Regions from separate parts of the Streptomyces sp. NPDC006235 genome, predicted to be linked through region 2. Evidence: riboswitches for the same ligand, from Rfam matches in the RefSeq annotation. Region 2 holds a riboswitch; each other region holds the start of a gene.
What was found. Region 2 has a riboswitch for cyclic di-AMP ahead of ABZ192_RS08575 (C40 family peptidase). Riboswitches for the same ligand answer to the same signal wherever they lie in the genome.
Positions count from the first base shown of each region.

Region 1: it holds a riboswitch for cyclic di-AMP, as region 2 does, so the genes downstream of both, ABZ192_RS15830 (NlpC/P60 family protein) here and ABZ192_RS08575 (C40 family peptidase) in region 2, are expected to answer to the same signal.
Region 3: it holds a riboswitch for cyclic di-AMP, as region 2 does, so the genes downstream of both, ABZ192_RS34890 (M23 family metallopeptidase) here and ABZ192_RS08575 (C40 family peptidase) in region 2, are expected to answer to the same signal.

Region 1 is NZ_JBEXSR010000011.1:60,971-70,727, forward strand. Features, by position in the region: gene ABZ192_RS15820 (M23 family metallopeptidase) at 1-1,052, shown strand, start outside; gene pcrA (DNA helicase PcrA) at 1,103-3,604, opposite strand; cyclic di-AMP (ydaO/yuaA leader) riboswitch at 3,894-4,067, shown strand; gene ABZ192_RS15830 (NlpC/P60 family protein) at 4,076-5,263, shown strand; gene ABZ192_RS15835 (hypothetical protein) at 5,374-6,387, shown strand; gene ABZ192_RS15840 (hypothetical protein) at 6,365-6,718, opposite strand; gene ABZ192_RS15845 (NlpC/P60 family protein) at 7,138-8,205, shown strand; gene ABZ192_RS15850 (response regulator transcription factor) at 8,222-8,965, opposite strand; gene ABZ192_RS15855 (PspC domain-containing protein) at 8,962-9,757, opposite strand, start outside.
Region 2 is NZ_JBEXSR010000005.1:215,317-225,073, reverse strand. Features, by position in the region: gene ABZ192_RS08620 (adenosylmethionine--8-amino-7-oxononanoate transaminase) at 1-1,158, opposite strand, end outside; gene bioB (biotin synthase BioB) at 1,151-2,347, opposite strand; gene ABZ192_RS08610 (8-amino-7-oxononanoate synthase) at 2,498-3,625, shown strand; gene ABZ192_RS08605 (DUF397 domain-containing protein) at 3,702-3,932, opposite strand; gene ABZ192_RS08600 (helix-turn-helix transcriptional regulator) at 3,942-4,802, opposite strand; gene ABZ192_RS08595 (ATP-binding protein) at 5,016-5,474, shown strand; gene ABZ192_RS08590 (LysR family transcriptional regulator) at 5,477-6,403, opposite strand; gene ABZ192_RS08585 (LysE family translocator) at 6,496-7,116, shown strand; gene ABZ192_RS08580 (DUF6328 family protein) at 7,052-7,693, opposite strand; gene ABZ192_RS08575 (C40 family peptidase) at 7,775-8,248, opposite strand; cyclic di-AMP (ydaO/yuaA leader) riboswitch at 8,252-8,454, opposite strand; gene ABZ192_RS08570 (hypothetical protein) at 8,801-9,109, opposite strand; gene ABZ192_RS08565 (ATP-dependent Clp protease proteolytic subunit) at 9,117-9,752, opposite strand.
Region 3 is NZ_JBEXSR010000043.1:303-10,059, forward strand. Features, by position in the region: gene ABZ192_RS34885 (aldo/keto reductase) at 1-878, opposite strand, end outside; gene ABZ192_RS34890 (M23 family metallopeptidase) at 1,039-2,070, opposite strand; cyclic di-AMP (ydaO/yuaA leader) riboswitch at 2,082-2,238, opposite strand; tRNA gene ABZ192_RS34895 (tRNA-Met) at 2,539-2,612, opposite strand; gene ABZ192_RS34900 (hypothetical protein) at 2,667-2,858, opposite strand; gene ABZ192_RS34905 (hypothetical protein) at 3,303-3,827, shown strand; gene ABZ192_RS34910 (dihydrofolate reductase family protein) at 3,877-5,037, opposite strand; gene ABZ192_RS34915 (MarR family transcriptional regulator) at 5,150-5,665, shown strand; gene ribA (GTP cyclohydrolase II) at 5,818-6,459, shown strand; gene ABZ192_RS34925 (MarR family transcriptional regulator) at 6,577-7,140, shown strand; gene ABZ192_RS34930 (ATP-binding SpoIIE family protein phosphatase) at 7,225-8,289, opposite strand; gene ABZ192_RS34935 (anti-sigma regulatory factor) at 8,289-8,732, opposite strand; gene ABZ192_RS34940 (STAS domain-containing protein) at 8,732-9,118, opposite strand; gene ABZ192_RS34945 (STAS domain-containing protein) at 9,196-9,757, opposite strand, start outside.

The DNA of each region.
Region 1 (9,757 bases), on a different contig from region 2:
CCCAGCAGTGGGAATGGGGCACCCAGGCCTTCGACACCGGCGCCTACGACGCCACGCAGTGGAACACCGACGCCGCCGGCGCCCCGGCCCCCGACGCGTACGAGGACCACGCCGAAACCTTCGAGCAGCACGAGACCGCGACGTTCGAGCAGGCCGCATTCGACGAAACCGACGGTGCCGCCTACCACGACCCCGCTCCGGACGACGGCGAGCCGGCCACCACCGGCGAACTGCCCACCGTCGCCCCGTTGCTGGACGGTCAGGAAGAGTTCGGCCCGCGCGCCGGCTCACGGGCGGCCGCACGCGCCGGATCCCGTTCCCGCCGCCGTACGCCGCCCAAGCGCTCGGCGCTGCTGACCATCGCGGTGCCCTCGGCCTGCGTGATGGGCGTCGCGGGCATCGCCGCCGCCTCCGTCGGCACCTTCTCCGACGACGGCGCCGCGGAGGCGCAGACGACAGCGGCGGACGTGCAGCCGGTGAAACCGGCCACCGCCAACAACAAGCTGGACACGCAGCTCCAGAGCCTCGCCGCCGGCGCGGACGACTTCGCCGACCGGGCCAGCCGTACGCAGGAGCGCATCGACCTCAAGGCCCAGCAGGCGGCCGAGCGCAAGCGCGCGGCGGAGGAGGCGGCCCGCAAGGAGCGGCTGCGCCCGAAGTTCGCCCTGCCGGTCGCCCGGCACGGACTCAGCGCCTACTACGGCCAGTCCGGCATCAACTGGATGTCCCTGCACACCGGCATCGACTTCCCCGTCTCGTACGGCACGACCGTGATGGCCGCGACCGACGGCACCGTCCGTACGCAGTGGAACAGCGCCTACGGCAACATGATGATCGTGACCGCGAAGGACGGCACGGAGACGTGGTACTGCCACCTCTCCACCTACACGGTCCCCTCCGGTACGACCGTGAAGGCCGGCGATCCGATCGCGCGCTCCGGCAACTCCGGCAACTCGACCGGCCCTCATCTGCACTTCGAAGTGCGCCCGGCCGGCGGCTCGGCGATCGACCCGCTCCCGTGGCTGCGCAGCCACGGCATCGACCCGACGTAACGTCCCGGCAGCCCCCACCGGTCGGCCCGGCAGGGGCTGGCCTCTCCGGCTTACAGCTTCTCCACTGGCGCGTAGCGCAGCAGCAGCCGCTTCGGCTTGGTGTCCCCGAAGTCGACCGTCGCCTCGGCGTTCGCGCCCGTTCCCTTCACCGCCACGACGGTCCCGAGCCCGAACTGGTCGTGCGTGACCCGGTCCCCGACCGCCAGCCCCACCACCGGCTTCTCGGAGGTCCGGCGCGTGGCGAAACCGGACGCGCCCGACGCCGACGAACGTGAACGGGACGACGACAGCGAGGCCGCCACACCGGAGACCGGCCCGGAGGACGCGGGCGCGGTGGCTCCCGTCCGCTTCCACTCCACGTAGGCCGGCGGGATCTCCTCCAGGAAGCGGGAGGGCGGGTTGTACGAGGGCTGGCCCCAGGCGCTGCGCAGGGTGGACCGCGTCAGATACAGCCGCTCCCGCGCGCGTGTGATGCCGACGTAGGCCAGGCGCCGCTCCTCCTCAAGCTCCTTGGTCTGGCCGAGGGCGCGCATGTGCGGGAAGACGCCGTCCTCCATGCCGGTCAGGAAGACGACCGGGAACTCCAGGCCCTTGGCGGTGTGCAGGGTCATCAGCGTGATGACGCCGTCGCCGTCCTCCTCGTCGGGGATCTGGTCGGAGTCGGCGACCAGGGCGACCTGTTCGAGGAAGTCGGACAGCGTGCCCCCCGGGGCGGCAGCCCCTGATGTCTCCGCCTCCTCGCCGCGCTCCTGCTCGAACTCCATGGCGACGGCGGCGAGTTCCTGGAGGTTCTCGATCCGGGTCTCGTCCTGCGGGTCGGTGGAGGCCTGCAACTCGGCGAGGTACCCGGTGCGTTCCAGGACGGCCTCCAGCACCGTGGCCGGTCCGGCGCCGGACTCGACGATCGTGCGGAGGTCCTCCATCAGCGTGTTGAACCGCTTGACGGCGTTGGTGGAGCGCGCGGCCATGCCGTACGCCTCGTCGACGCGCTTCAGCGCCTGCGGGAAGCTGATCTTCTCCCGCTGGGAGAGGGCGTCGATCATCGCCTCGGCGCGGTCGCCGATGCCCCGCTTGGGGACGTTGAGGATCCGGCGCAGCGGCACCGAGTCCTCCGGGTTGGCCAGCACCCGCAGGTAGGCCAGGACGTCCCGGACCTCCTTGCGCTCGTAGAAGCGGACGCCGCCGACGACCTTGTAGGGCAGGCCGACGCGGATGAAGACCTCTTCGAAGACGCGGGACTGGGCGTTGGTGCGGTAGAAGACGGCGACGTCACCGGCCTTCGCCTCGCCGGCGTCCGTGAGGCGGTCTATCTCGTCGGCGACGAACTGCGCCTCGTCGTGCTCGGTGTCGGCGACGTAGCCGGTGATCGTGGCGCCCGCGCCCGCGTTGGTCCACAGGTTCTTGGGGCGGCGGGACTCGTTGCGCTCGATGACCGCGTTGGCCGCGCTGAGGATCGTCTGGGTGGAGCGGTAGTTCTGCTCCAGCAGGATCGTCGTCGCGTCCGGGTAGTCCTCCTCGAACTGGAGGATGTTACGGATCGTCGCGCCGCGGAAGGCGTAGATCGACTGGTCGGCGTCACCCACGACGCACAGCTCGGCGGGCGGGACCTCGGCCTCGGGCGGTACGTCGACGGGGTGCTCGGAGGTGCCGACGAGTTCCCGGACGAGGGCGTACTGGGCGTGGTTGGTGTCCTGGTACTCGTCCACCAGCACGTGGCGGAAGCGGCGGCGGTAGTGCTCGGCGACGTCCGGGAAGGCGCGCAGCAGGTTGACCGTCGTCATGATCAGGTCGTCGAAGTCGAGGGCGTTCGCCTCGCGCAGCCGCGACTGGTACATCGCGTAGGCCTGGGCGAGGGTCTTCTCGAAGCCGTCCGTGGCCTGGGCTGCGAAGTCCTCCTCGTCGATCAGCTCGTTCTTCAGGTTGCTGATCTTGGCACTGAAGGACTTCGGAGGGAAGCGCTTGGGGTCGAGGTCCAGGTCGCGGCAGACCAGGGCCATCAGGCGCTTGGAGTCGGCGGCGTCGTAGATCGAGAACGACGACGTGAAACCGAGCTTCTTGCTCTCGCGCCGCAGGATGCGCACGCACGCGCTGTGGAAGGTCATCACCCACATCGCGTTCGCCCGCGGGCCGACGAGCTGCTCGACGCGCTCCTTCATCTCGCCTGCGGCCTTGTTGGTGAAGGTGATCGCGAGGATCTGCCCCGGGTGCACGCCCCGCTCGGCGAGCAGGTGGGCGATGCGGTGCGTGAGCACGCGGGTCTTGCCGGAACCGGCACCGGCCACGATGAGCAGTGGGGAGCCGGAGTGGACGACGGCGGCGCGCTGGTTGTCGTTCAGCCCCTCCAGGAGGGCGGCGGTGTCCACCGGCGGGCGCGGGGCGCCGTCGCGGTAGTAGGCGTCCCGGTCCGGGGGCACGTCGAACTTCCCGCCGAACAGATCGTCCGGAACCGGCTCCGGTACGTGTTCGTCCTCGGGTGGCGGCGGGGGCTCGTCCGCGGGGCCCCGCTGGGCCTGGAGGTCCGCCAGGAAGCTGTCGTCAAAGAGGCTGCTCATCGCTCTCCGAGTCTAGGGCGCCCCACTGACAGCCCGCCGCCGCCCTGAGAACATCACCGAAAGGAGCCCCTCGTCACCCTGCATCCCTGTGTGATCACGGGCTGCTACGGCGTCACAATCATGGACGACTCATGACCAAACCCTCTTGACCGGTCACTCTCGGCAACGCTCCGGGATAAGGTCACGAAAATGTATCGGGCATATCACCCATCAACCTTCACAAGGGCCACACGAGTTGGCTACCGTGCGGGCAGGCCGCACGACCCCCACCGGCGAACGTCGCCGGGCCGCGCGGCCTCCGCCGAGTCCGGTGTGCCGCAGCGGCAGCCGGAGCCGGGGACCCAACCGAGAACTCTGGGGTGAATCGGCCGGACTCCCTTCGCGGAGACGGCCGTAGGGCAACCCTTCCGATGTACCCGCCCGAACCCGACAGCTAACCCGGTAGGCGGAGCATGGAAGGAGTCGCCTCCCTTGGCGTCGCACCGCAAGTCGCGTCCCGCTGGTACGCGCGTCGCAGGCATACGGACCCCCGCCCTGGCAACGGCGGCCCTCACGTCCGTCGCCCTGCTGTCCCAGTCGGCCAACGCCGCCCCCGAGGCCGACGACAAGCCGAGTCTCGAGGAAGTCGAGAAGAAGGTCGACGACCTGTACCGCCAGGCCGAGTCGGCGACCGACAAGTACAACTCGGCCAAGGAGAAGACCACCAAGCAGCGCAAGCGCGTCGACACCCTCCTCGACGACGTCGCCAAGCGCACCCAGAAGCTCAACGAGGCACGGGAGGAACTCGGTTCCTTCGCCGCCGCCCAGTACCGCACCGGCGCCTCCGCCCCGGACACGGCGACGTTCCTGCTCGCGGACACCCCGCAGGACTACTTCGACCAGACCCAGCTGATGGACCGGATGACCGGCCGTCAGAAGGTCGCGGTCGACGACTACGTCACCCAGCAGTCCGAGACGATGAAGAAGCGCCAGGAGGCCACCGAGAGCCTCGAGACGCTCACCGAGGCCCAGGGCGACCTGAAGACGGCCAAGGCCACCGTCCAGCGGAAGCTCGCCGACGCGCGCGACCTGCTCTCGAAGCTGACCGCCGAGGAGAAGGCACGGCTCGCGGCGATCGAGCGGGAGAAGCAGCAGGAGGCCGCCCGCAAGGCCGCCGAGCTGGCCCGGCAGCAGGCCGCGCAGCAGCAGGCGCAGGAGCAGGCCGCCCAGCAGCAGGACAGCGGCTCCTCGTCCACGGGCTCGTCCTCGTCCACGGGCTCCGGCTCGTCCACCTCGACCGCCCCGGCCGACTCCTCGTACGCCACCAAGGCCGAGAAGGCGCTCGCCTTCGCCCGCGCCCAGATCGGCAAGCCGTACGTCTGGGGTGCCGTCGGACCCGGCTCCTACGACTGCTCCGGGCTCACCCAGGCCGCCTGGAAGGCCGCGGGCGTCACCCTGCCGCGCACGACCTACGACCAGGTCAACGCCGGCACCACGGTCCCGCTGGCCGACGCCCAGCCCGGTGACCTGGTCTTCTTCTACGACGACGTCACCCACGTCGGCATCTACATCGGCAACGGCATGATGATCCACGCCCCGAAGCCCGGCACCTACGTGCGCGAGGAGTCGATCTATTACGACGGCGAGTCGGCGATCCACAGCGTGGTGCGGCCGGCCTGAGGGCCGTACGTCATGGCGGGCACGCGCGCGTGAGGGTGCTCTCGCGTTTTTGAGGCGCCCGCGCGCGTGCCCCGCCCGCAACGCGCGCGGCGCCTCCTAGCATCGGGCCCATGGCCGGCCCCTCCCCCTCCACCGCCTGGTGGGCACAGCGCGCGCCGTCCGCCGCCGCCGCCGTGCTGGCGACGGGCACCCTGTCGGTCGGTCTGGACCTGGCGGGGTACGACGGCCTCTCCCGTATCGCCCTCGGTCTGGCCTGTGCTGCCTGGCTGCTGCTGGCCGCCGACTTCACGCTGCGGCTGCTGCTGGCGGGCACGAGATGGCGGGCGTACGCGGGGGTTCCGGGCCTGGTGGACACCGTGGCGACGGCCGCCCTCACCACCGTGGCGGCGACGGCCGTCCTGGGCACCGGCTTCTCGGCGGCCGACGCGCAGTCCCTGGCCGCGGTCCTGCTGGTACTGGCCGTGCTGCTCTGGCCGGTGCCGCTGGTCCTCCCGGCGCAGGACGGGCAGCGGCGCAGGCCCGGGACGGTGTTCGCGCGCTGCATGGCCACGCAGGGGCTCGCCGTGCTCGGTGCCACGCTCGCCGCGGCCGAGTCGGCGGCCTGGCTCGCGCACGCGGCGCTGGTGCTGTTCTGGCTGGGGCTCGTGCTGTACGTCCTCGCCCTGGCCCGTTTCGATGTGCGGCAGGTGGCCGAGGGGCGCGGTGACCACTGGCTCGCGGGCGGGGCGCTCGCCCTCTCGGCGCTGGCCGGGGCGCGGCTGATCAGCTCCGACAGCGCGCGCCTGTACCTGTGGAACGTCGACGACCGCGGTGTCCTGCGCGATGTGACCGTCGTGCTGCTCGTGGTCACACTGGCCGGCTGCGCCGTCCTGCTCGCCGCCGAGTTCCTGCGCCCCCGCCCCCGCACCGACATCCGCCGCTGGGCGACGGTGTTCACCTGGGCCAAGACGGCGGCGGCGACCCTGGCCGTCGCCGCCGCCCTCGACGTCTCCTGGCTCGACGGCCTCGGGGAGGTGCTGCTGTGGATCGCGGTGGCCGCGTGGCTCGGGGCCACCGCCTGGGCGGTCGCCTCCGCCCGGGCCTATGCCGCGCCCGGGCGGGTCAGGTCCAGAGCACAGCGATGAAGACGTTCGCCGCGGTCAGCGCCCCGACCAGGCCGAACAGGCCCTTGTCCACCTTCTCGTCGTCCCGCTTCACGTAGACCAGGCCGAGGATCACGATCAGCAGGGCCAGCTTGACGCCGATCTTGATGTTGTTCACGGACTGGTCGTCGGCCTGGTTGAGGCCGACCAGGATCACACCGGTGACCAGCATCGTCAGCGCGCCGTGCAGCATCGCGGGGGTGTAGCGGGCGGTGCCCGCGCCCATCGCCTTCATCTGGGAGAGGAAGCCGCCCAGGAGGGCTGCGATGCCGATGATGTGGAGGCCGACGAAGAGGTGGATGAGTACGTCCATGAGGCCGGAGCCTAATCAGGGCCTCCACAGCCGCCCGCACCGGCCCGTCGGATGCATATATGCGCCCCATAGCACCCGTCCGCCGCCCTGCGCCCGTGATTCGGCGCATCGGTCATCACACTGAGTTAAGTCGACGGCGGGGAGACGGGATCACGGTCGCATACGGTCACCACCGGTCCTCTCGGGACACTTCCGCGCACCCGCCACCGGGCCACCGCGGCGAGGTTTAGCGTCCTCCACCAGGTGCCCGGCTCCCCACCGCCGCCCGGGCCAGGGGCGGCAGTCGGACACCACCGCCGAAAGGTCCGGCGGCGGTCCGCTTCCCCTGTGCGGGCCGCCGCCGGACGCGCGCCGCCCGTCCGCTCCCCCGGCGGCCGCACGCACCCGCCGGCGGTCGCAGGAAAGGACGTGCCCCCCAGGTGGCAGCGCACCGCAAGCCCCGCCGGCGCTCCGCGAGCGGCAACACGGCCCGTACGGCCGCCACGATCGCCCTCGCGGGCGCGGCGACCGCGACGGGCTTCGACGGCACCGGACACGCCGAACCCGAGCTCACCCCCGGCCAGGTCAAGGCCAAGGTGGACGAGCTGTACCAGGAGGCGGAGGTCGCCACCGAGAAGTACAACGGCGTGAAGGAGAAGGCCGAGGCGGCCGGACAGCGGCTGAAGGACCTCCAGGACCAGGCGGCACGCAAGGAGGGGCGGCTCAACTCCGCCCGCGAGGCGCTGGGCTCGGTCGCCGCCGCCCAGTACCGCGCGGGCGGCCTCGACCCCGCGCTCCAGCTCGTGCTGTCCGACGACCCCGACCGGTACCTCGACAACGCCGAGTTCGCCGAGCGGGCCGGAAACCGGCAGCAGGCCGACGTCGCGCGCGTACGGCAGCAGCTCCGGGAGATCGAGCAGCTGCGCGGGGCCGCCCACATCGAGCTGACCTCCCTGAAATCGCGGCAGACGGAGCTGAGACGGCACAAGAAGACGATCACCGGCAAGCTGGGCTCCGCGCGCCGGCTGCTGTCCCGGCTCACCGTGCAGGAACGTGCCCGCATCGGCGACACGAGGGGCACGGACCGCGCCTCACGCTCCTCGGCAGGTGCGCGTGACCACCTGGCCGCCCCCGGGTCCGTCAGCGCGCAGGCGCCCAACTCCCGCGCGGCCGCCGCCGTGTCCTACGCCTACCAGAAGCTCGGCAGCCCCTACGTCTGGGGAGCGACGGGCCCGAACGCCTTCGACTGCTCGGGCCTCGTCCAGGCGGCTTACCGCTCCGCGGGCGTCGCCCTGCCCCGCACGACGTACTCCCAGATCGACGCGGGCCGCCGCGTCTCCCGCTCCGAACTGCTCCCCGGCGACCTGGTGTTCTTCTACGCCGGCATCAGTCACGTCGGCATCTATGTGGGCAACGGCCGGATGATCCACGCGCCGAACCCGTCCGCCCCGGTCCGGGTCGCCCCGCTCGACGAGATGCCGTTCACAGGCGCCACCCGGGTGGTGTGACAGGGCGGCGCCCGGGTCACACCAGTCGGCGGGCCGTCGCCCAGCGCGTCAGCTCGTGCCGGTTGGAGAGCTGGAGCTTGCGGAGGACCGCCGAGACATGGGACTCGACCGTCTTCACGGAGATGAACAGCTGCTTGGCGATCTCCTTGTACGCGTACCCCCGGGCGATGAGCCGCAGCACCTCGCGCTCGCGCTGGGTGAGGCGGTCCAGATCCTCGTCGACCGGCGGCGCGTCCGTGGAGGCGAAGGCGTCGAGGACGAACCCGGCCAGCCGCGGGGAGAACACCGCGTCGCCCTCCTGGACACGGAAGATGGAGTCGACGAGGTCCGTGCCGGTGATCGTCTTGGTGACGTATCCGCGGGCCCCGCCGCGGATCACGCCGATCACGTCCTCGGCGGCGTCCGACACGGACAGCGCCAGGAAACGGACGGGCTGCTCGGCGTCGGCCATCAACGGGGCGCAGCGGCGCAGCACTTCGACACCGCCGCCACCGGGCAGGTGCACGTCGAGGAGGACCACCTCGGGCCGGGTCGCGGTGATGACCGTGACCGCCTGGTCGACGTCCGCGGCCTCGCCGACGACCTCGACACCGGTCTGCTCGGTCTGGCCGATCTCGGCCTGGACCCCCGTACGGAACATGCGGTGGTCGTCGACGAGGACCACGCGCACGCGACGCCCGCCGGTGCCGCCGTCCGACTCCGCGGGCCCGGGCGCCTCCGCCGATCCCGCCGTACCGTTCGCCTCGGTCGGGTCGCTCATGACGTCTTCTCCGCCCTCTCCATCTCCAGCTCGACCTCCGTGCCGCCGTCCGGCACCGCGCGCAGTCGCGCCGTACCGCCGTTGCGCTCCATGCGGCCGATGATCGATTCTCTGACACCCATCCGGTCGGCGGGTATCGAGTCGAGGTCGAAGCCGGGGCCGCGGTCACGGACGGACACGAAGACCGTCTTCCCCTCGACCTCGGCGAAGACCTGTACGGCTCCGCCCTCGCCACCGTACTTGGCGGCGTTCACCATTGCTTCGCGCGCGGCCTGCATCTGCGCGCTGATTCTCTCGTCGAGCGGGCAGTCGCCCACGACCACGACCTCGATGGGCACGCCGTGCTTGTCCTCCACCTCGGCCGCGTTGCGCCGCACGGCGTCGGCGAGGGTGGTGGGTTCGTCCGCCTCGTCCTTGCCGGTGCCCTCCGGCTTGTACAGCCAGGTGCGCAGGTCGCGCTCCTGGGCGCGGGCGAGGCGGCGCACCTCGCTCGCGTTCTCCGCGTTGCGCTGGATCAGGGTGAGGGTGTGCAGCACCGAGTCGTGCACATGCGCGGCGACCTCCGCGCGCTCCTGGGCGCGGATGCGCATCAGGCGCTCCTCGGAGAGGTCCTGGGTCATGCGCACCAGATACGGCCCGGCGAGAAGCGTTATCCCCACGAGGACCGCGAGGGCCGCCTGGAGGACTGAGCCGAGGTGGGCGGCGGAGCCCTGCAGGACGAAGATGCCGGAGACGCCGGCCGTCACCAGCAGCACACCGCCCACCGAGCGCAGCAGCGTGACAGTGCGCCGG
Region 2 (9,757 bases):
CACCTCGTGGTCGAGCTGGACGACCCCGATGGCGCCGAGGACCCGCACGTCCTTCACGCCGGGCAGGTCACAGGCCGCCGCGAGCCCGTCCCGCAGCCCCGTCTCGATCCGCTTGACCTCGGTGCGCCAGTCCTGGCCGAGCAGCAGCTCGATCGAGGCGCAGGCCACCGACGCCGCCAGCGGATTGCCCATGAAGGTCGGGCCGTGCGCGAGCACCGGCACCTCGCCGCGTGAGATGCCGTCCGCCACCCGCGAGGTGCACAGTGTCGCCGCCATGGTCAGATAACCGCCGGTCAGCGCCTTGCCCACGCACATCACGTCCGGTGTCACGGCCGCGTGCTCCGCCGCGAACAGCGCGCCCGTGCGGCCGAAGCCGGTCGCGATCTCGTCGAACACCAGCAGCACGTCGTGCGCGTCGCACGCCTCGCGCAGCACCCGCAGATAGGCGGGGGAGTGGAACCGCATCCCGCCCGCGCCCTGCACCACCGGCTCCACGATCACCGCGGCCAGCTCGTCGGCGTGGCGCTCGATCGATGCCCGCAGCTCCTCGGCGTACGACTCCTCGTACCCGGCCGGAGGCGGGCCGACGAACACCTGACGCGGCAGCACCCCGCTCCACAGCTCGTGCATCCCGCCGTCGGGATCGCACACCGACATCGGCTGCCAGGTGTCGCCGTGGTAGCCGCCGCGCCAGGTCAGCAGCCGCTGCTTGCGGGGGCGGCCCAGCGAGCGCCAGTACTGGAGGCACATCTTGACCGCGACCTCGACCGACACGGACCCGGAGTCGGCGAGGAACACATGCTCCAGGCCCTCGGGCGACATGTCGACAAGCAGCTTCGCCAGCCGCACGGCGGGCTCGTGGGTGAGCCCGCCGAACATCACATGGCTCATCCGCTCCAACTGCCCGCGCGCCGCCTCGTTGAGCACCGGGTGGTTGTAGCCGTGGATCGCCGACCACCAGGACGACATTCCGTCGACCAGCTCTCCCGAGCCGTCGGCGAGCCGCAGCCGCACCCCGCTCGCCGACTCCACGACGAGCGGTTCCCGCCGGCCGGGCATCGGGCCGTACGGATGCCACACATGCCGCCGGTCGAGGTCGAGCAACTCGGGCACCGTCAGCGCGGGCACGGGGAGCTCGGGCACCGGGAGCTCAGGCATTGGGCGCGAGGTCCGTTCCGGCGCCCCGGCGGCGGACGGCGACCAGGTCGGTACGGGGCTCCGCGGCCGTACGGGGCTCCGCGGCCGTGCGGGCCTCGGCGGCCTCCGGAGCGGCGGTGGAACCGCAGACGCCGCCACCCCCCTCGGAGCCACACACTCCGCCACCGTCGTGGCAGCCGCCGGCCGCCCGGTGCTCCGGCAGCGTCACCTGGTCGGTGCCCTCCACCTCGAACCCGGCGTCCGCGATCATCTCCAGGTCGGCCTTGCCCGCCTGGCCCTCGGTGGTGAGGTAGTCGCCGAGGAAGATCGAGTTGGCCAGGTGCAGGGCGAGCGGCTGCATCGAGCGCAGATGGACCTCCCGGCCGCCCGCGATGCGCACCTCGACGTCCGGGCACACGAAGCGCACCATGGCCAGGATCCGCAGGCAGCGCTGCGGGGTGAGGTTCCACTCCTTGGCGAGCGGGGTGCCCTCGACCGGGATCAGGAAGTTGACCGGAACCGAGTCCGGGTCCAGTTCGCGCAGCGAGTAGACGACGTCGACCAGGTCCTCGTCCGTCTCGCCCATGCCGGCGATCAGCCCGGAGCAGGCGGACAGCCCTGCCGCGTGGGCCTTCTCGACGGTGTCGACGCGGTCGGCGTAGGTGTGCGTGGTGGTGATCTCCCCGTACGTCGCCTCGGACGTGTTGAGGTTGTGGTTGTAGGCGTCGGCGCCGGCCTCGCGCAGCCGCTCGGCCTGTCCGTCGGAGAGCAGCCCGAGACAGGCGCACACCTCGACGCCCTCGTTGTTCTCCTTGATCGCCCTGATCGTCTCGGAGACCCGGTCCACGTCCCGGTCCGTCGGACCGCGCCCGCTGGCCACCAGGCACACCCGCTTGGCGCCCCCGGCCACCCCGGCCGCCGCCGCGTCGGAGGCCTGGTCCGGTTTGAGCCACGTGTACTTCAGGATCCCGGCCTGGGAGCCGAGCCGCTGCGAACAGTAGGAGCAGTCCTCGGGACACAGGCCGGACTTGAGGTTGACGAGATAGTTGAGTTTCACCCGTCGGCCGAACCAGTGCCGGCGCACCTTCCCGGCCGCGGCCACCACATCGAGCAGGTCGTCGTCGGATGTCGCGAGGACGGCCAGTGCCTCTTCTCGGCTCGGCAGCTCGCGCCGAAGCCCCTTGTCCACCAGCGTGTTCAGCAGGTCCATGGGAGCCGATCCTGTCCTACCGAGGCGCCCCGGGCCAAGGAGACTTCGGACAACAGAGTCGCTTCGAGGTGTGGGTATTGCCACACACTGACCTGCTGGAGCTCCCGCTAGTGTCTGTGCACTGCCTACAAATTCCCCGGAGGACCACCCATGGCGTTCGGCTGGATCGACGAGCAGGCGCGGCTGCGCCGCCGTGCCGGACTCGTCCGGACTCTGCGCCCCCGTCCGGCCGTTTCGCCGCTCCTCGACCTGGCGAGCAACGACTATCTGGGCCTGGCCCACCATCCCGAGGTCACCGAGGGCGCGGCCCGGGCCTCGCGGCTCTGGGGCGGCGGCTCGACCGGCTCCCGGCTCGTCACAGGCAGCACCGAACTGCACGCCGAACTCGAACAGGAACTGGCCGATTTCTGCGGCTTCGAGGCGGCCCTCGTCTTCTCCTCCGGCTACGCGGCCAACCTCGCGGCGGTCACCGCGCTGGCCCCGCACGGCTCCCTCATCGTCTCCGACGCGGGCAACCACGCCTCGCTCATCGACGGTTGCCGGCTGGCCCGCGGCACGACCCAGGTGGTGGCGCACGCCGAGCCGGACGCCGTGCGCAAGGCGCTGCACACACACGAGGGCACGGCGATCACCGTGTCCGACACGGTCTTCTCGGTCGACGGCGACGCGGCGCCGCTGGCCGCGCTCGCCGAGGCGTGCCGGGAGCACGGCGCCGGACTGGTGGTCGACGACGCCCACGGCCTGGGCGTCCTCGGCGACGGCGGCCGCGGCGCCCCGCACGCGGCGGGGCTCGCGGGCGCCGACGACGTCGTCGTGACGGTCACGCTGTCCAAGTCGCTCGGCAGCCAGGGCGGAGCCGTCCTCGGCCCCGCCCGGGTGATCGACCACCTGGTCAACGCGGCACGGACGTTCATCTTCGACACGGGTCTCGCCCCCGCTGCGGCGGGGGCGGCCCTGTCGGCCCTGCGGCTGCTGCGCCGCGAGCCGGAGCGCGCGGCGCGGGCCCGCGCGGTGGCGGGCGAGTTGTACGCACGCCTGACCGCCGCGGGCCTGGAAGCGGTACGTCCGGACGCCGCGGTGGTCTCGGTGCGGGCGCCCTCCCCCGAGGACGCCGTGCGCTGGGCGGCCGAGTGCCGCGCGGCGGGCCTGGCCGTGGGCTGCTTCCGTCCTCCTTCCGTACCCGACGGCGTCTCACGGCTCAGGCTGACCGCCCGCGCGGACCTGACCGGGGAACAGATCGAAGGCGCTGTACGACTGATCGGCGAGACGCGGCCATGAGTCGGCGTGACACGGCCGTGCGTCGCTCGACGACGGACTGATCGGAAAGGTGGTTCGGACGTGGCTCGGATGCGGCTCAGATGCGGTCGACCGCGGCCGTGAACTCCGCCCAGCTCCTCGCAGAGAAGAGCAGCGCGGGCCCGGCCGGGTCCTTGGAGTCCCGCACGGCGAGCAGTCCGGCCCAGGGCGGGACGTCCGGACGCGCGGTCTCGACGCAGTTGTTCGCGCCGGTGCTGTAGCTGCTGCGCAGCCACCGCACACCGTGCAGTTCGATGCTTGAGGGGACGTGACGAGGCAGTGCACGCATGGTGCCTCCTTACGCGCCGGCGGCTGTCCCGGCGATGAAATCCAACGAGTCCTCGGGCGAAAGGGCGTGGATCTGAAGGGCGTTGAAGGCCTCCGTGTAGGCCTGGAGGTCTTCTTTCCGTTCGAGGTAGAGGCTACTCGTCAAGTGGTCGAGAACAACCACATCCAGATCGGATGTGCTCGAAAATGAGAAGATAACGAAAGGGCCGGTAACGCCGATGTGCGCCCCTGCGGCGAACGGCAGCACCTGGAGCCGCACTTGGGGCAGCCGCGCCGCCTCGACCAGCCTTTCCAGCTGCCGGGCCATGACCCCCGGCCCGCCCACCTCCCGCCGCAGCACCGCCTCGTCCAGGACGGCGCTCAGTTCCAGCGGCGGATCCGCGCGCAGTACGTCCTGCCGGGCCAGCCGCACCTCGACCAGCGTGTCGAGCCGGTCCTCGGGCAGGCCCTCCACCGCGGCCTTCGTCACCGCACGCGCGTACTCGGGCGTCTGGAGCAGCCCCGGGACGACGGTGGTCTCCAGCGTGCGCATCGCGCCGGCCTGCGACTCCAGGCTGATGAAGTCCCGGTAGGTGGGTGGCAGCACTCCGCGGTAGGCGTGCCACCAGTGGGTCCGGCCGTCGCTGTCCTCGGACCCCGCCAGCACCATGAGCAATTCGCGCAGCTGCCTGTCCGCCACGGCGTACGCGTCGAGAAGTAACCGCACATCGGCCGGTTTCACCCCGCTCGTGCCCGTCTCGATACGGCTGACCTTCGACTGGTGCCAGCCCACCAGCCGGGCCGCCTCACCACTGGTGAGCCCCGCCGAGGTGCGCAGCGCGCGAAGTTCGGCGCCCAATTTCCGGCGGCGCACCGCGGGACCGTGCTGCATGGGCTCCTCCCTACTCCTTCCGAGCCACCCAAATACGGTCTCGCGTCGTAGAGTTCACCGCTTTGAGCGACAGATATATGCATATCTTGGTGGATCGCCGCCCTTGAGGGGTGTTCTGGTGGCACTCTGGCGACGAAGCACCAGTCCGGGACCGTACTCGAACCTTCCGCTCCGTGTCGGACTGCGGTCCCGTGGGAAAGGGACGACGTCGCCATGGCAGACCATCTGGAAGCATCCGTCACTCTGCCGAGCGATCCCGCCTCGGTCTCCGCGGCGCGCGCCTATGTGGTGGGCACGCTGGCGGAGTGGGGCCTGCCGGCGGACACGGAAGTGTCCGACTCCATCCGGCTCATCATCTCCGAACTCGCCACCAACGCCGTCCAGCACACCTTCGGACAGTCCCCCACCTTCACGGTAGACGTCGCACTGGACCGCGACGAACAGCTGCGCATCGGTGTCACGGACAGCCACCCGCGGTTCCCCAGACGCCTGCCCGCCGCCGTCCAGCAGGACAACGGCCGCGGTCTCGTCATCATCCGCTGGCTGACCGCGGAATGCGGCGGCAGGCTCCGGATCCGCCCCACCCGCGAGGGCGGCAAGACCATCTCGATCGAACTCCCGTGGACCGTCCCGGCCCAGCCCGTGCCGACGGCGAGGAAGCAGGAGCCGTGACCTCACCGCGTCTGTGACGTGTGCCGCGCGCGGCCGAACGCCCCGCGCAACAAGGCCCGGAAGGCCTCCACGGCAGGCGCCGCCTCCTCGCCCCGATAGGCGACGGAGATCGTACGGCGCAGCTCGCCCGCCCCGAGCGGGCGCACCCCGACCGGCGTGACCGACGTCCGCGCCACCATCTCCGGTACGACGCCCACCCCGAGCCCCGCGCTGACCAGCGCGCACACCAGCGCATACCCGGGTGTCGAGACCAGGACCGACGGGCTGGCCCCGGCCCTGGCCAGCGCCGCCTCCACACCCTGCCGGGACGGATGCTCCGGCGCCATGCTGATCAGCGGCTGACCCGCCAGTTCCGTCAGGGGAAGCCTGGCCGTGCCGTCGGCGAGGGCATGACCCGGGGCGGTCACCAGAACGAGTTCCTCGACCAGCACCGGCTCCGAGCGGACGGAGGCCGGAAACGTCAGGGCGTCGGCGGGCTGGTAGGTGTGGGTCAGCGCCAGGTCGATCTCACCGGCGGCCACGGCCGTGACACCGGCCGGTGGTTCGTAGTCGGCGACGGACAGCTCCACATCCGGATGAGCCCGGCGGAACGCGCTGAGCACCGGCGGCAGCAGATGGATGCCCGCCGTCTGGAACGTGCCGAGCCTGAGGACGCCGCCCGACAGACCGGCCAGCCGGGCCAGTTCGTGACGGGCCTGCTCCAGCTCGTCGAGCACCCGCCGGGCCCGTGCCACCAGCAGCTCGCCCGCAGCCGTCAGCCGCGCCCCGCGGTGATGCCGGACCAGCAGCGCCGAGCCCGCCTCCCGCTCCAGCTTCGCCAGTTGCTGGGAGAGCGCGGGCGGGGTGTAGCCGAGGCGCTCGGCGGCCCGGGTGATGGACCCGGCCTCCGCGACGGCGACGAGCGCCGCGAGCCGGGTCGGGTCGTACATGCCGCTGACCTCCGCAGACCAAAGCGATGCTTAAGGCTCACCCAGGACATTCAAAATACCTGCTGAAGGCTTCGACCCGGCAGTCTGGCCGTATGGACGGACAACTCATCGCCTTCACCGGGGTGGCCGCCGGCATGGTCGCCATGCCGGGCGCCGACTTCACCGTCGTCGTGCGCAACGCCCTGGTCTCCCGCCGGGCCGGCATCGCCTGCGCCCTCGGTGTCGCCGGCGGGCTGCTGCTGCACACCGCGCTGGCCGTGGCGGGGGTCGCCGCGGTCCTGGCCGCCGTGCCCGCGCTGTTCCGCGCGCTCCAGCTGGTGGGCGGCGGCTATGTCCTGTACCTGGGACTGCGGACGCTGTGGTCGCTGCGGCGGCCGCCTGCCGTGGCTGTCGAGACCGTTTCGTCCGCCGCGCGTCCCCTGCGACAGGGCTTCGTCACGAACGCCCTCAACCCGAAGGCGCCGATCACCTTCCTCAGCCTGCTGCCGCAGTTCGTGCCCGCGGGCAGTCCCGCGCTGCCCCGGACGCTGTTGCTGGCGCTGATCGTGGTGGTCCTGGCGCTGCTGTGGTTCCCGGCCGTGGCACTGCTGGTGGACCGGCTCGGCCGGTGGCTGCGGGAGCCGCGTGCCGCGCGGGCCGTCGAGGGGGTCACCGGCGCCGCGCTGACGCTTCTCGGTGTGCTGCTCCTTCTCGAACCACTGAGGGCTGCCTGATGGTGCCGCGCAGCGGCGCGGGGATCCGGACGGCCCCCTGGGGCGCGGGCTCCTCGACGGTGGCTTCAGGTCGCTCGGGGCCGCCGCGTGTCTCCTCGCGCAGCCCCGCCCGCCGCACCAGCCGGGGGAGCAGCCCCCACAGGCCGACGCAGACCAGGAACGTCGCCGCGCCCGCGGCGATGCCACCGGCCCGACTGGTCGTCACATCCACCACCAACAGCACGGAACCGCTGAAGGCGAACACCAGCACGACCAGGCCGGTGGTGGCCAGTCGCGAGGAGACCTGCACGATGCGCGGCTTGGCGCCCTGCTGGAAGAGCGAGCGGTGCAGCGCGGCCGGCGCGGTGAACAGCGCCGCGGCCAGGACCGCGAGGAGCAGCGTGATGACGTAGGTGACGCGCTGGACCGTGTCGAGGGACGTGAAGCGCGAGGTGAACGCGAGCGACAACAGGAACGCGAACAGGATCTGTACGCCCGTCTGGGTGACCCGGAGCTCCTGGAGCAGCTCGACGAAGTTCCGGTCGGCGCGTTGCAGCGGGGTCTCGCCGCGTGCGGTGCAGGGACGGTGCTCGGCCATGGGGGACGGGTAACCACTTGAGGCCGTGTCACGCTCCGGCGTGCGGCGGCGCGGCAGGGGCGCCGCCGCAGGCCGGGCGGATCACTTCACGCGCCCGTACCAGACGCTCTTGGTCCAGATCTTCTGCAGCCGCACCACGTCCCCGCTCTTGGGGGAGTGCCAGAGCTTGTTCTTACCCGCGTAGATACCCACGTGGTACACGTTGCTGCCCGAGTGGAAGAACACCAGGTCTCCGGCCTTGCGGTTCTTGGCGGAGATGTGGCGCGTCTTGTTGTACTGCTGGGCGGCCGTGCGGGGGAGCTTCTTGCCGGCCTTCTTGAACGAATACAGCGTGAGCCCGGAGCAGTCGAACCTGTGCGGACCGGTGGCCCCGTACTTGTAGGGCGAACCCTTCTTCGAGGCCGCGATCTGGAGTGCCTTGGTCGCCGGTGTGGCTGCCGCTGCTTCGGACGAGAAGCCGGGGGCCACGATCGAGCCGCCCACGGCGGCGATGGTGAGGGCCGAGGCCGTACCGGCCCGGACCATCAGCGACGGGACACGATTGAGCGCAGTCATGCGCAACCCTTCGTCAGCCGCCTGTGAAGGATGACCTGTCGGATTCGGGCTGGCGAAGTTGCCCGGCCGCTGACGCGGCTTCACCCCAAGGGCTACTCGGGTCCGGTCATGGCGTGACCGTCCCGGCGACCCGTCGTGCTTGGGTCCTCCACTCCTGCCGATGCACTTCTGTCGACCGGTCATCCAGGCGGCGGCAGGACTCGGCGTCCGCCCGGACCGCCCCGCCGCTGTGGCGGGGGCTTGTCGTCAGACACGGATCTTGGCTCATGCATGTCCGGAAATCCCAACCGAACCGGGGATTTGTGTTGTTACTCACCACTCACCCGTTCGGGTGGACACGCCTGTGTTCGAGCCACCGTCCACGGGGTCATGGACCGCCGGACCAGCAATGGAATGTCCCATTCCGCCCCTCGGCTACGCGCGTTGCGCAACTGTGAGGGCCCAAAAACAGGACTCCCGTCTACTCCGAACAGGGGTACGTCATTCGGTCCGTTTGGACTCAGGCCCGGACGCTCCGCCGAGCGGGCGGGCGTCCGGGCCGGCGCATCCGCGTCAACTGACGGACTCCGGGGGCAGGGTGACGCGTGCCGTGCGCCGCTCGCCGTCCAGCACCCGCAGTGCCCGGCCGAGGGTGCCGGAGTGCAGTTCCGTCTCACCCCGCTGGTGCATCAGGGTCAATGCGTCACGCAGTGCGGTCGCCTTGCCGACCAGGGCCTGGGCGGCGCGCAGTCCGCGGTAGGTGTCGCCGGGCAGGGCGGGGTTGATCCGGCCGAGCAGGTCGACGACCTCCAGGTAACGGTCGATCAACTCCGCCTCGGCGCGGGTCAGTGCGGGCAGCGGCGGCAGTTCGGGCGGGAGCACCGGCGGCTCACTCTCCCGTCGGCGGGGCCAGGGTGGCGTTGCGGTGGGGGACGATCCGGTCCACCAGGCCGTACTCCACCGCCTCCTGGGCAGTGAGGACCTTGTCGCGCTCGATGTCCGCGCTCACCTGCTCCCGGGTGCGGCCCGTGTGCAGTGCGAGCATCTCTTCCATGCGGGTCCGGATCCGCAGCAACTCCTCGGCCTGGATCGCCAGATCGCCGGCCTGCCCGCGGACCGGCTCGGGCAGCGCGGGCTGATGGATCACCAGACGCGCGTCCGGCAACACGGATCGCTTGCCGGGCGTGCCCGCCGCCAGCAGCACCGAGGCGGCGGCGCCGGCCTGCCCCAGGCAGACCGTCTCCACGTCGCAGGCGACGTACTGCATCGTGTCGTAGAGGGCCGCCATGGCGTGGAAGGTGCCGCCGGGGGAGTTGATGTAGAGCGAGATGTCGCGGTCGGGGGCCTGGTGCTCGAGGTACATGAACTGGGCCATCACGTCGTTCGCCGAGGTCTCGTCCACCGGCGCCCCGAGGAAGACGATCCGCCCCTCCAGGAGCTTGGAGTACGGGTCCATCGTCCGTTGCCCGGACGCCGTGCGTTCGGTGAACTCGGGCAGCACGTAACGGGCGGACGGTCGGGTCATGGCGA
Region 3 (9,757 bases), on a different contig from region 2:
AGCGCGGGCAGCTGCTCCACCGTCCGCGCGGAGGCGATCGGCGCCACCACGGTCGGCTGGGCCGCGAGCCAGGCGAGGGCGACCGTGGCGACGGGGACGTCATGGGCCGCGGCGATCCCGTCAAGGGCGTCGAGGACCCGGCGGCCCCTCTCGGTCTGAAGGTGCTGGGCGGCACCGCTCGCCCGCGCGCTGTCGACGGTCGTACCGGGCCGGTACTTGCCGGTCAGGAAGCCCGACGCGAGCGCGTAGTACGGGACGGCCGCCAGGCCGGTCCGCGCGGCGAGGTGCTGGAGCTCGCCCTCGTAGGTGTCGCGGGAGACCAGGTTGTAGTGGGGCTGGAGGGCGACGTACCGGGCGAGCCCCTCGCGGTCGGAGAACTCGATGGAGGCCCGCAGCCGCTCCGCGGAGATGTTGGAGGCGGCGATGTGCCGCACCTTCCCGGCCGTCACGAGTTCGTCGAGCGCGCCGATGATCTCCTCCACCGGCACGTCGGGCTTGTCGTAGTGCGTGTAGTACAGGTCGATGTAGTCGGTGCCGAGGCGCCGCAGGGAGGCGTCGGCGGCGGCCTTGATGTTGGCGGCGGACAGGCCCTGGAACTCGGGGTGCTGGCTGACCTTCGTGGCGACGACGACGTCCGCGCGGTTGCCGCGCGACGCCAGCCACTTACCGAGGACGGTCTCGGACTCGCCGCCCTGGTTGCCGTCCACCCACGCCGAGTAGACGTCGGCGGAGTCGATGAAGTTGCCGCCGGCGGCGGTGTACGCGTCGAGGACGGCGAACGACTGGGCCTCGTCCGCGGTCCAGCCGAAGACGTTGCCGCCGAGGGCGAGCGGGAAGACCTCGAGGTCGGAGGAGCCGAGCTTGCGAAGAGACGTCATGCTCCGCGTCAACGGCCGTGCGGGAGAGGCTCATTCCACAGCGGACGCAAAACTCCCGTAAACGGCCCCGCACGAAACTTCCGCACGAGACCCCGCACGAAACCTCCGCACGAGACCCCGCGCGAAACCTTCCGCACGAGACCGCAAACGCCGCCGTCGCTCAGACGTTCAGGCCCTTGCCCCGCAGCCACGCAAGCGGGTCGATGCCGTTGCTGGACCCACCGGTGTGGACCTCGAGGTGCAGATGCGCCCCGGTGACGTTGCCCGTCGCGCCCACGCGGCCGATGACGTCGCCCGTGCTGACCTTCTGGCCGACGCTGACGCCGATGGACGACTGGTGCGCGTACCAGATCTCCGTGCCGTCATCGAGGGTCAGGACCGTCTTGTAGCCGTACGAGCCGTTCCAGCCCGCCTCGGTGATGGTGCCGCTGTGCACCGCCTTGATCGGCGTGCCCGTGGGCGCGGCGAAGTCGAGGCCGGTGTGGTAGCCGGAGGACCAGTAGGCGCCGGCCTGACCGAAGGTCGAGGTGATGGTGTACGCGGAGGTCGGCAGCGTGTACTGCTTGGCGAGGGCGGCGAGCCGCTCGGCCTCGGCCTTCTTCCGGGCCTCCTCCTCCGCCTTCTCCTTGGCTTCGGCGGCCTTGGCCTTGGCTTCCTTCTCGGCCTTGGCGGCGGCCTCCGCGGCCGCCTTGCGGGCGGCTTCGGCGGCGTCCTGCGCGGCCTTGGTCTCGATCTGCTCCTGCTGGTGCTCGACCTGCGCCATGATCCGGGCGCGCAGTGCCTCACCGGCGCCGGAGGTGCCCTGCTCGGTGTCGGCGGACGCCGTGGCGAGGTCGCTGAGCGGAGTGGCGGAGCCTTCGGGGGTGTCGTCGTCCGAGATGAGGGAACCCACCGAGGGAAGGTCCGGGACGGAGATCGACACCGGCGGCTTGCCGGTCTGGGCGCTGGCCATGCCGCCCGCACCCACGGCGGCTATGACGCCGACGCCGAGGACGGTGGAGCTGCGCGCGAGGCCTCCGCCGCGCTGCTTGGTGACGCGATGCCGGCCACGGATGGGGCGGATGGACTCCGCGGTGGGGTTCCATTCCTGGAACGGGCCCTCGTCGGTGTGGTGACCGCCGTAGCCGAAGGTTTCGGTGTCGCGCTGGTTCGGCGCGGACGGGGCCGCGGGGGCAGGCCGGTTTGACGCCACGTGGGCGTACTCCTTTCCTTCCTTCTCGCCTACCGGGTTAGCTGACGGGTTCGGAGCAGGAAGGTCTCCTACGCGCGTATACCGGCCGTGCTTCCACGGCGGCATCCGCTCGATTCACCCCAAGTGGTGGTTCCCCGGTTCCCTTTCAGGATTCGGCGCGTGCGCACGGAGCCGCCTTCTGTGACGGCTGGGACGACCGCGCTGCGTTATCGAACGTTAATAGACGCGCGGTGGGTATTCCAGCGATTCCGCTTGATCATTAACCTTTTTCACGCGGACCAACCTGCCACGACCAGTCCAAAACGGGCGAGTTGACCGCCACGCAAGTGACTCACGTGTTTTGACGGTGTGTCAGTTGTGATGCGGAGCGGCGTGCTTCATTCACCGACAGTAATGTCGGCGGTAAAGGGAGAACCCAGGAAAAACCGAGGGCCGGAACCCTTTCGGATTCCGGCCCTCGGCCTTCAGTAGCGGGGACAGGATTTGAACCTGCGACCTCTGGGTTATGAGCCCAGCGAGCTACCGAGCTGCTCCACCCCGCGTCGTTGTGACTCCAGTGTACGCCATCCGCGGGACCACTCGCGCACACCCGGTGCTCAGCGGCCCGGGTCGCCCGCGGGGGTGAGGGTCTCCCAGGCGGTGAACAGGTCGTCGGTGCCGGCGGGCCGGGTGCGCACGGCCAGTGCGTGCGCGGCCGGGACCGACCGGCCGAGGCGGCCCTCCAGGCGATGGAGGACGGCCTCCAGGTGCGGTCCGAGTCTCCCCTTGATCCGGCCGCCGCACAGCACCCGGGCACGGACTCGCCCCGTTGGCGACGGGCGTGCAGGGCGAGCGCGGCCGTCAGCCGGTCCTCGGCCTCGCCGTAGAGGTCGACGCCCTGGTGCCGGGCCGTCTCGGCGATGTGTGCGGTGGCGGCGAGCGCGACACCGACGTGCCGGAAGCTGCGGCAGGTCTCCTGGGCGACACCGTCCCGGTACGTGGCCTGCCCGGACCAGTACGCCGTCGTCCGCCGCGGCGTGGCGAGGCCGGAGCCGGGCACGGTGAGCGGAGCGGGGCCGTCCTTCTCCAGGTAGAAGTAGGCGGGCACGCGTTCCCGGAAGCGCTCCAGGGCGTGACCGAAGGCCCGGTGGTCGTCGAGGAAGACGGCGATGGCGATGACCGCGTCGGTCGCCACCAGGTCCCAGCTCCCGGTGAAATCCGGGTCGGTGACGGCGACTTCGGGGAGACGGGCCGTGCGCAGCATGCGCTCGAAGCGCCGCACGCGCTCGGCGGGCCAGCCGGCACCCGGGGTGTGCCGCACGATCTCCGCGGCCCTGGCCCAGACCGACCCCGCCCGTGACGGTGAAGAGGGCCTGGGTGTAGGCGGCCAGTGCGTCCGCGCGTTCCCCGGCGCAGCCCCGGCCCTCCAGGTCACCGGCCGGGCAGACGACGGTCCCGTACGGCTCGGCCCGGTACCGGTACGAGCCGTACCTGCTGTCCCGCATGTCGAGGTACGCCTTCAGCCAAGGCTGCTTCCCGGCGGTGACGTGCTCGCGTACGGCGTCCAACCGGGCCTTGGCGACGAGGACGCCGGGGTGGGTGAAGGGGGCGTCGGCGGGCAGGGCCGGGCCGTGGGCCGGAGTGTCCGCGTCGACCGCTCCGCACGAGGAGGCGAAGAGGGCGAGCGCGGTGAGCAGGAGCGCTGCCGTACGTCGTCTTCCCGCTGCCCGCATGGCCGCTGGCTCCGCGCTGTCGTACCGGCCCTGGAGGCAGCGTGACCCGCGGGGCGGCCGGGCCGCAGGATCTGTTGGGCCGATCGGCCCGCGCTCAGTGCGTCAGGTGGCGGTTCGGGGCCTTGGCGCGCTCCTCGTGCTCCGGGAGGACGAGGACTTCCACTCCCCCGGCCGCCAGCAGGCCGCTGCCGTCGGCGTCCGCCACGAAGGTGTCCGGCTCGCGCCAGGCCGTGACCACGCGTCGTACGCCCGCGTCGAGGATCAGCCGGGCGCAGGGTGCGGGGCGGGAGGCCCGGCGGGCGCAGGGCTCCAGGCTGCTGTAGACCGTCGCGCCGGCGAGCCTGGGATCGGCCGGGTCGAGCTTGGCCAGGGCCGCCTCCTCGGCGTGCACGAGCGGGTCGCCGCCCTCGCGGGAGTGGCCGCGGGCCAGCTCGGTGCCGTCGGCCGCGACGACCACCGCGCCGACGCTGAACGCCGTGTCCGACGGCGGGCACTGTGCGGCCAGTTCGCAGGCGAGGGCCAGCCAATGGTGGTCGGCGGCGACGGGCAGGGGGCCGGTGCCGGGGGCGGTCGGCTCGTAGCGCATGAGGACCACGTCCTCGATCCGCCGGGTCTCCAGCAGCCGGAGCCGGCCGGACTGGTAGCCGCCGGGCCCGAAGAGGCGGGGTGCCCCGGGGTCGCCGACGAAGAGCGGGGCGAGGACCAGCTGGAGTTCGTCGGCCAGGCCCTGGGTGAGGAGCTGGGTGTGGATCAGGCCGCCGCCCTCGACCATGAGGCGTCGTACGCCCCGGACGTCGTGCAGGTGGGTGAGGAGCCGCCGCCAGTCGAGGTCGGCGCCGAGGGGGACGACGTCGGTGGCGTCGGCGGCATCGGTGCCATCGGCCGTGGCGAGGCCGAGGGCACGGGCGCGTTCGGCGCCCTGGTCGGTGGTGTAGAGGACCTTCTGGCCGCCGGTGTGCCAGAACTGCGCCGCCGGGTCGAGGTCGCCGGAGCCGCTGACCGTGACCTTGAGGGGGTACTCCGGCAGACCGGCTGCCGTGCGGGCGGCCCGCCGCTCGGGTGAGTTGACCAGCAGGCGCGGGTTGTCGGCGCGGACGGTCCCGGCACCGATCAGGATCGCGTCGACGGACGCCCGGACCTCGTCGACCCGGTCGAAGTCGGCCGGGCTGGACAGGAGCAGGCGTTCGGGGCCGGTGTCGTCCAGGTAGCCGTCGAGGGAGACGGCGGCGGACAGCAGGACGTACGGGTGGGGCATCGACGCTCCCGGCTCGTGGAGACTCGTGGCGGACGGGTGAACGGCGGACTGGTGGGACGGCGGACCGACGGACGGCCTTGGTTCAAGTTTGAAACAAACCTACACTGGGTGCATGACGACTCGCTGGCTCACCCCCGAGGAGCAACGCGCCTGGCGCGCGTACATCGCCGCCTCCTTGCTCCTGGAGGACGCGATCGACCGGCAGCTCCAGCAGGACGCCGGCATGCCGCACCTGTACTACTCCATCCTGTCGGTCCTGTCGGAGTCCCCGGAACGGCGGCTGCGCATGACCGATCTCGCCGAGCGCCTGAAGATCACGCGCAGCCGGCTGACGTACGCGGTGACGCGGCTGGAGAAGGACGGCATGGTGCGGCGCGAGGCCTGCCGGTACGACAAGCGGGGCAGCATCGCGGCCCTGACGGACGACGGGTTCGCCGTACTGGACCGGGCGGCGCCCGGGCATGTCGAGACGGTACGGAGCTTCCTGTTCGACCGGCTCAGCAAGGAGCAGGTGGAGCAGCTGGAGGAGATCTCCACGGCGATCGCGCAGGGGCTCCAGGAGGACGGGACGCGGCCGGCGTCGGACGACGTGCCGTGGCGACGGAGGTCCTCCACGGCCTGTTCGTGACTCACCTCACAACACACCTCGGTCTCACCGCTTCTCATTGCTTCAAATTTAAAGCAAGGGTAGGGTTCCGGACGTGGATCTGCTTCAAATCTGAAGCAGACTGCAAGCCGACGGCTGTGCAGCCGAACAGGAACGGAACCCGGAGGCCCCGCATGCCCGACACCCCCGCTGTCCTCGCCACCCCGCGCTCCCGCGTCCGGGTCCCGCTGCGCTTCCACGACGGCTACGAGGTCGACGCCGAAGTCGTCACCTTCCACGGCCTGGCCGACGGCCAGGAGCACGTGGCCGTCGTCCTGGGCGAGCCCGGGCAGGTTCCGCTGGTGCGGCTGCACTCCGAGTGTCTGACCGGGGACGTGTTCGGCTCGGCCCGCTGCGACTGCGGCCCGCAGCTGCGCGAGGCCGTCGAGCGCATAGCCGAGCGCGGCGGCGTGCTCCTCTACCTCCGACAGGAGGGCCGGGGCATCGGCCTCTACAACAAGCTCGACGCGTACGCCCTCCAGGACGAGGGCCTCGACACCTACGAGGCGAACGCGGCCCTGGGGCTGCCGGAGGACGCCCGCGACTACACGGCGGCGGCCCAGATGCTCCGGGCCCTGGGCGTCGGTGAGCTGGACCTGCTCTCCAACAACCCCGACAAGGCCGCCCAGCTGCGCGATCTGGGCGTGGCAGTCCGCGACCGCGTCCCCACGGGCGTCTTCACCACCGCGCACAATGTCCGGTACCTGCGCGCGAAGGTCCTCCAGACCCAGCACACGCTGCCGCTCGCCGCGCTGACAGGGCTCAGCGCGGGCTGAGCCTCCAGGCCCGGCCGGGTGCGTGAACGGGGCGGCTTGCCCCTTGGCTCATCGGGTACAGCCTTTGAAAGAGGGCGACCTCTGCAGTACCCGGAGCTTATGGAAAGTGACCGTTTCGTGACCGATCTCGACGGCCCCGGCGATCCCCGGGCGAGGAGACGGGGCGATGGCCCGGAGGCCGTGGCGGCGCAGATCGCCGAGGCCGTGGAGAGCCTGACGGCTCTGTGGTCGGTCGCCGCGCAGGACGCCTCCCTGCGGCTGTCCCTGCACCAGCTGCGGGCACTGCGCACCCTGGAGGCGGCGCCCGGCCTGAACCTGACGGCCCTGGCGGACCGGCTCGACATCGGCCTCCCCACGGCCAGCCGCCTGTGCGACCGCCTGGCGGCGGCCGGCCTCCTGGAACGCGCCCCGCACCCGGACACCCGACGCGAGGTGCAACTGTGGCTCACCACGCACGGGCGGCACGTCCTGGGCGACGTCGCCGGCCGCCGGGCACGGGCCCTGACCACGGCGCTGGCGGCGATGGAACCGGCGGAACGGGTGGCGCTGAGCAGGGGGTTGCGGGGGTTTCTGGCGGCACGGCGCGCGGAGATCCCGCGCGTCGACGGGGCCGAGCGGGACGCCGGGCCTGACGCGGCTGGCCCTCCTCCCCGGACCGACCCCCCGCCCGGCGAGCCGTAAAGCCGTAGCGCCCATAGCGCCGTATTCAGGACGCCGTAGCGCCGTCAGGGGCAGATCCGCCCCTCGACCCCGCAGGTCCGCCCCTCAACCCCCCGAGCCCTGACGGCTCCCGCCGCCCCCGCCCAGCACCGCCACACACGTGTCGTCCCGCACCGGGCGGGCCGCGCTGCCCGCGTCGCGGAGGACCACCGCGGCCACCACCGCCGGGTCACACCCGAGGAGCACGGTGTCGTCGGGGGGCGTCCAGCGGCCGGGCAGGCCGTCGCTGTGCAGGACGAGCAGGCTGTCGTCCCGCCACGGCTCCCGCTGCACGGACACGGACGCCGGGGCCTGCGCGCCCACGATGCCGGGCTGGGACAGCATCGCCCTCCAGCTGCCGTCGGTGCGCAGCCGGGCGCCGACGTTGCCGATCCCGGCGAAGTGCAACTGCCCTGACCCGAGATCCAGTTGGGCCACGGCGACGGCCGCGCCCCGGGTGCGGCGCAGGGACCGGCCCAGATGCCGCAGCATCTCGGCGGGCGGCCGGTCGGCCACGTCGCGCAGCGCGTCCACGGCGACGCCCGACGCCTCCGCCGCCTTGGGTCCGTGACCGAGCCCGTCGGCGAGCAGGAGGGTCAGACGGTCACCGGTGCAGACCCGGCTCCAGGCGTCACCGGAATACTCGGCCCGGCCGAGGGGGACGTTGACGCCACCGGCGCGCGGACTCCGCGGGGCCGTCCGGTACCGGCCGACGGGGGGTTCGTGGTCGATACGGGCCATGGCCACGGTGCCCCGGCCGGGTGCGCTGTGCAGGTCGAAGTCGTTCGCTATGCGCCGACACGTGCCGAGGCCGGCGCCCAGGGAAGCCGCGGTCGTGTAGCCGTCGCGCATCGCCGCCGCGACGTCCGGTATGCCCGGACCGTGGTCGAGCGCGACGAGCTGCACGGACGGGCGCCGGCCGTCGGCGGGTGGGCTCTCGACGAGGTTGATGAGGACGTACCCGCCGTCCGCGTGCCGCACCAGGTTGGTCGCCAGCTCCGTCGCCACCAGCGCGGCGGTCGCGATGCGGTGCGGGCCGAGCCCGGCGCACGCGCCGGCCTCCTCGGCCGCGACCCGGACGTCCCGCACCCGGGTCGAGTCGTCGACCGGGACGTCCCACACCCTGCTCATCACGACCCCGGCCGGGCCGACGGCACGACCGTGGCCCAGGCGGTGACGGTGACGGTGGTCCCCTCACCGGGGCGGCTGTCCACCTCGAACTCCTGGACCAGCCGCTTGGCCCCGCTCAGGCCGAGTCCGAGCCCGCCGCCGCTGGTGTAGCCGTCGGTCATCGCCCGGTCCAGGTCACGGATGCCGGGTCCGTGGTCGACGAAGGCCAGCCGCAGGCCGGGTGACGGCCCGGTCTCCAGCGGGGTGATCTCCACATGGCCGCCCCCGCCGTGGACGAGGGTGTTGCGGGCCAGCTCACTGGCCGCGGTGACGAGCTTGGTCTGCTGCACCAGTCCGAAACCGAGCTCGGCGGCGGCCTGCCGGACCTGCTGCCGTACCCAGGCCAGGTCGGCGTCCGAGCCGATCGGCAGGCTGGCCGGGGCGGCATGGCGGGAGGCCCGCATCACGGACTCCCCTCGCCCTGCCGCTCACCCGCGGTGAGCAGCTCCATCGCGCGTTCGACGTCCAGGGCCGTCCGCAGTCCGGGCAGGGTGAGCCCCAGCTCGACCAGGGTGATCGCCACTGCGGGACGCATCCCGGCCAGCACCGTACGGGCGGCCAGCAGTCCGGCTCCGGCGGCGATCTCGGCGAGGACCCGCCCCAGGAAGGAGTCGACGATGTCCACGCCGGAGATGTCGATGACCACGCCGGTCACCCGGGTGTGCGCGATGCGGTCGGTGATGTCCTGCTGGAGCTGTTCGGCCATCCCGTCGTGCAGCTCGCCCTGGAGGGTGACCAGCAGGATGTCACCCAGCCGGAGGACCGGAACCGTGAAGCCGTGCCCGCCCATGGGCCCGGCGACCGAGGACCCGGCGACCGGGGACCCTGATCCCGCGGGCCCGTTCCCCGAGGGCCCGTTCGGGCCGGTCATCGCGTGCCCGCGGCGGCCGGCCGGAGCGGCGCGATCTCGACGCCCTGCCGGCTGAGCGCGTAGGCCAGGGCGTCCGCCAGGCTCGCGCGGGTGAGCACCGTACCGAGGTCGATGCCCAGCTGGACGATGGTCTGCGCGATCGCGGGCCGGATACCGGAGACGATGCACTCGGCGCCCATCAGCCGCGCCGCGGCCACCGTCTTCATCAGATGCTGGGCGACCAGCGAGTCGACCGTGGGCACGCCGGTGATGTCGAGGATGGCGAACCGGGCGCGCTCGGCGACGATCGCGTCCAGCAGGCTCTCCATGACCACCTGGCTGCGCGCGCTGTCCAGCGTGCCGATCAGGGGTACGGCGACGGTGCTCTCCCAGAGTTTGATCACCGGGGTGGCCACTTCGTGCAGTTGCTCGCGCTGCCGTGCGATCACCTCCTCCCCCGCGCTGACCGTCGTCTCCAGTACGACCAGACGCAGCGTGCCCATCAGCACGGTGAGGGCCAGCACGCACTCCTGGGCCTCGGGTGCGTGCGGGTCGGGGAACTCGGCGCGCAGCAGCTCG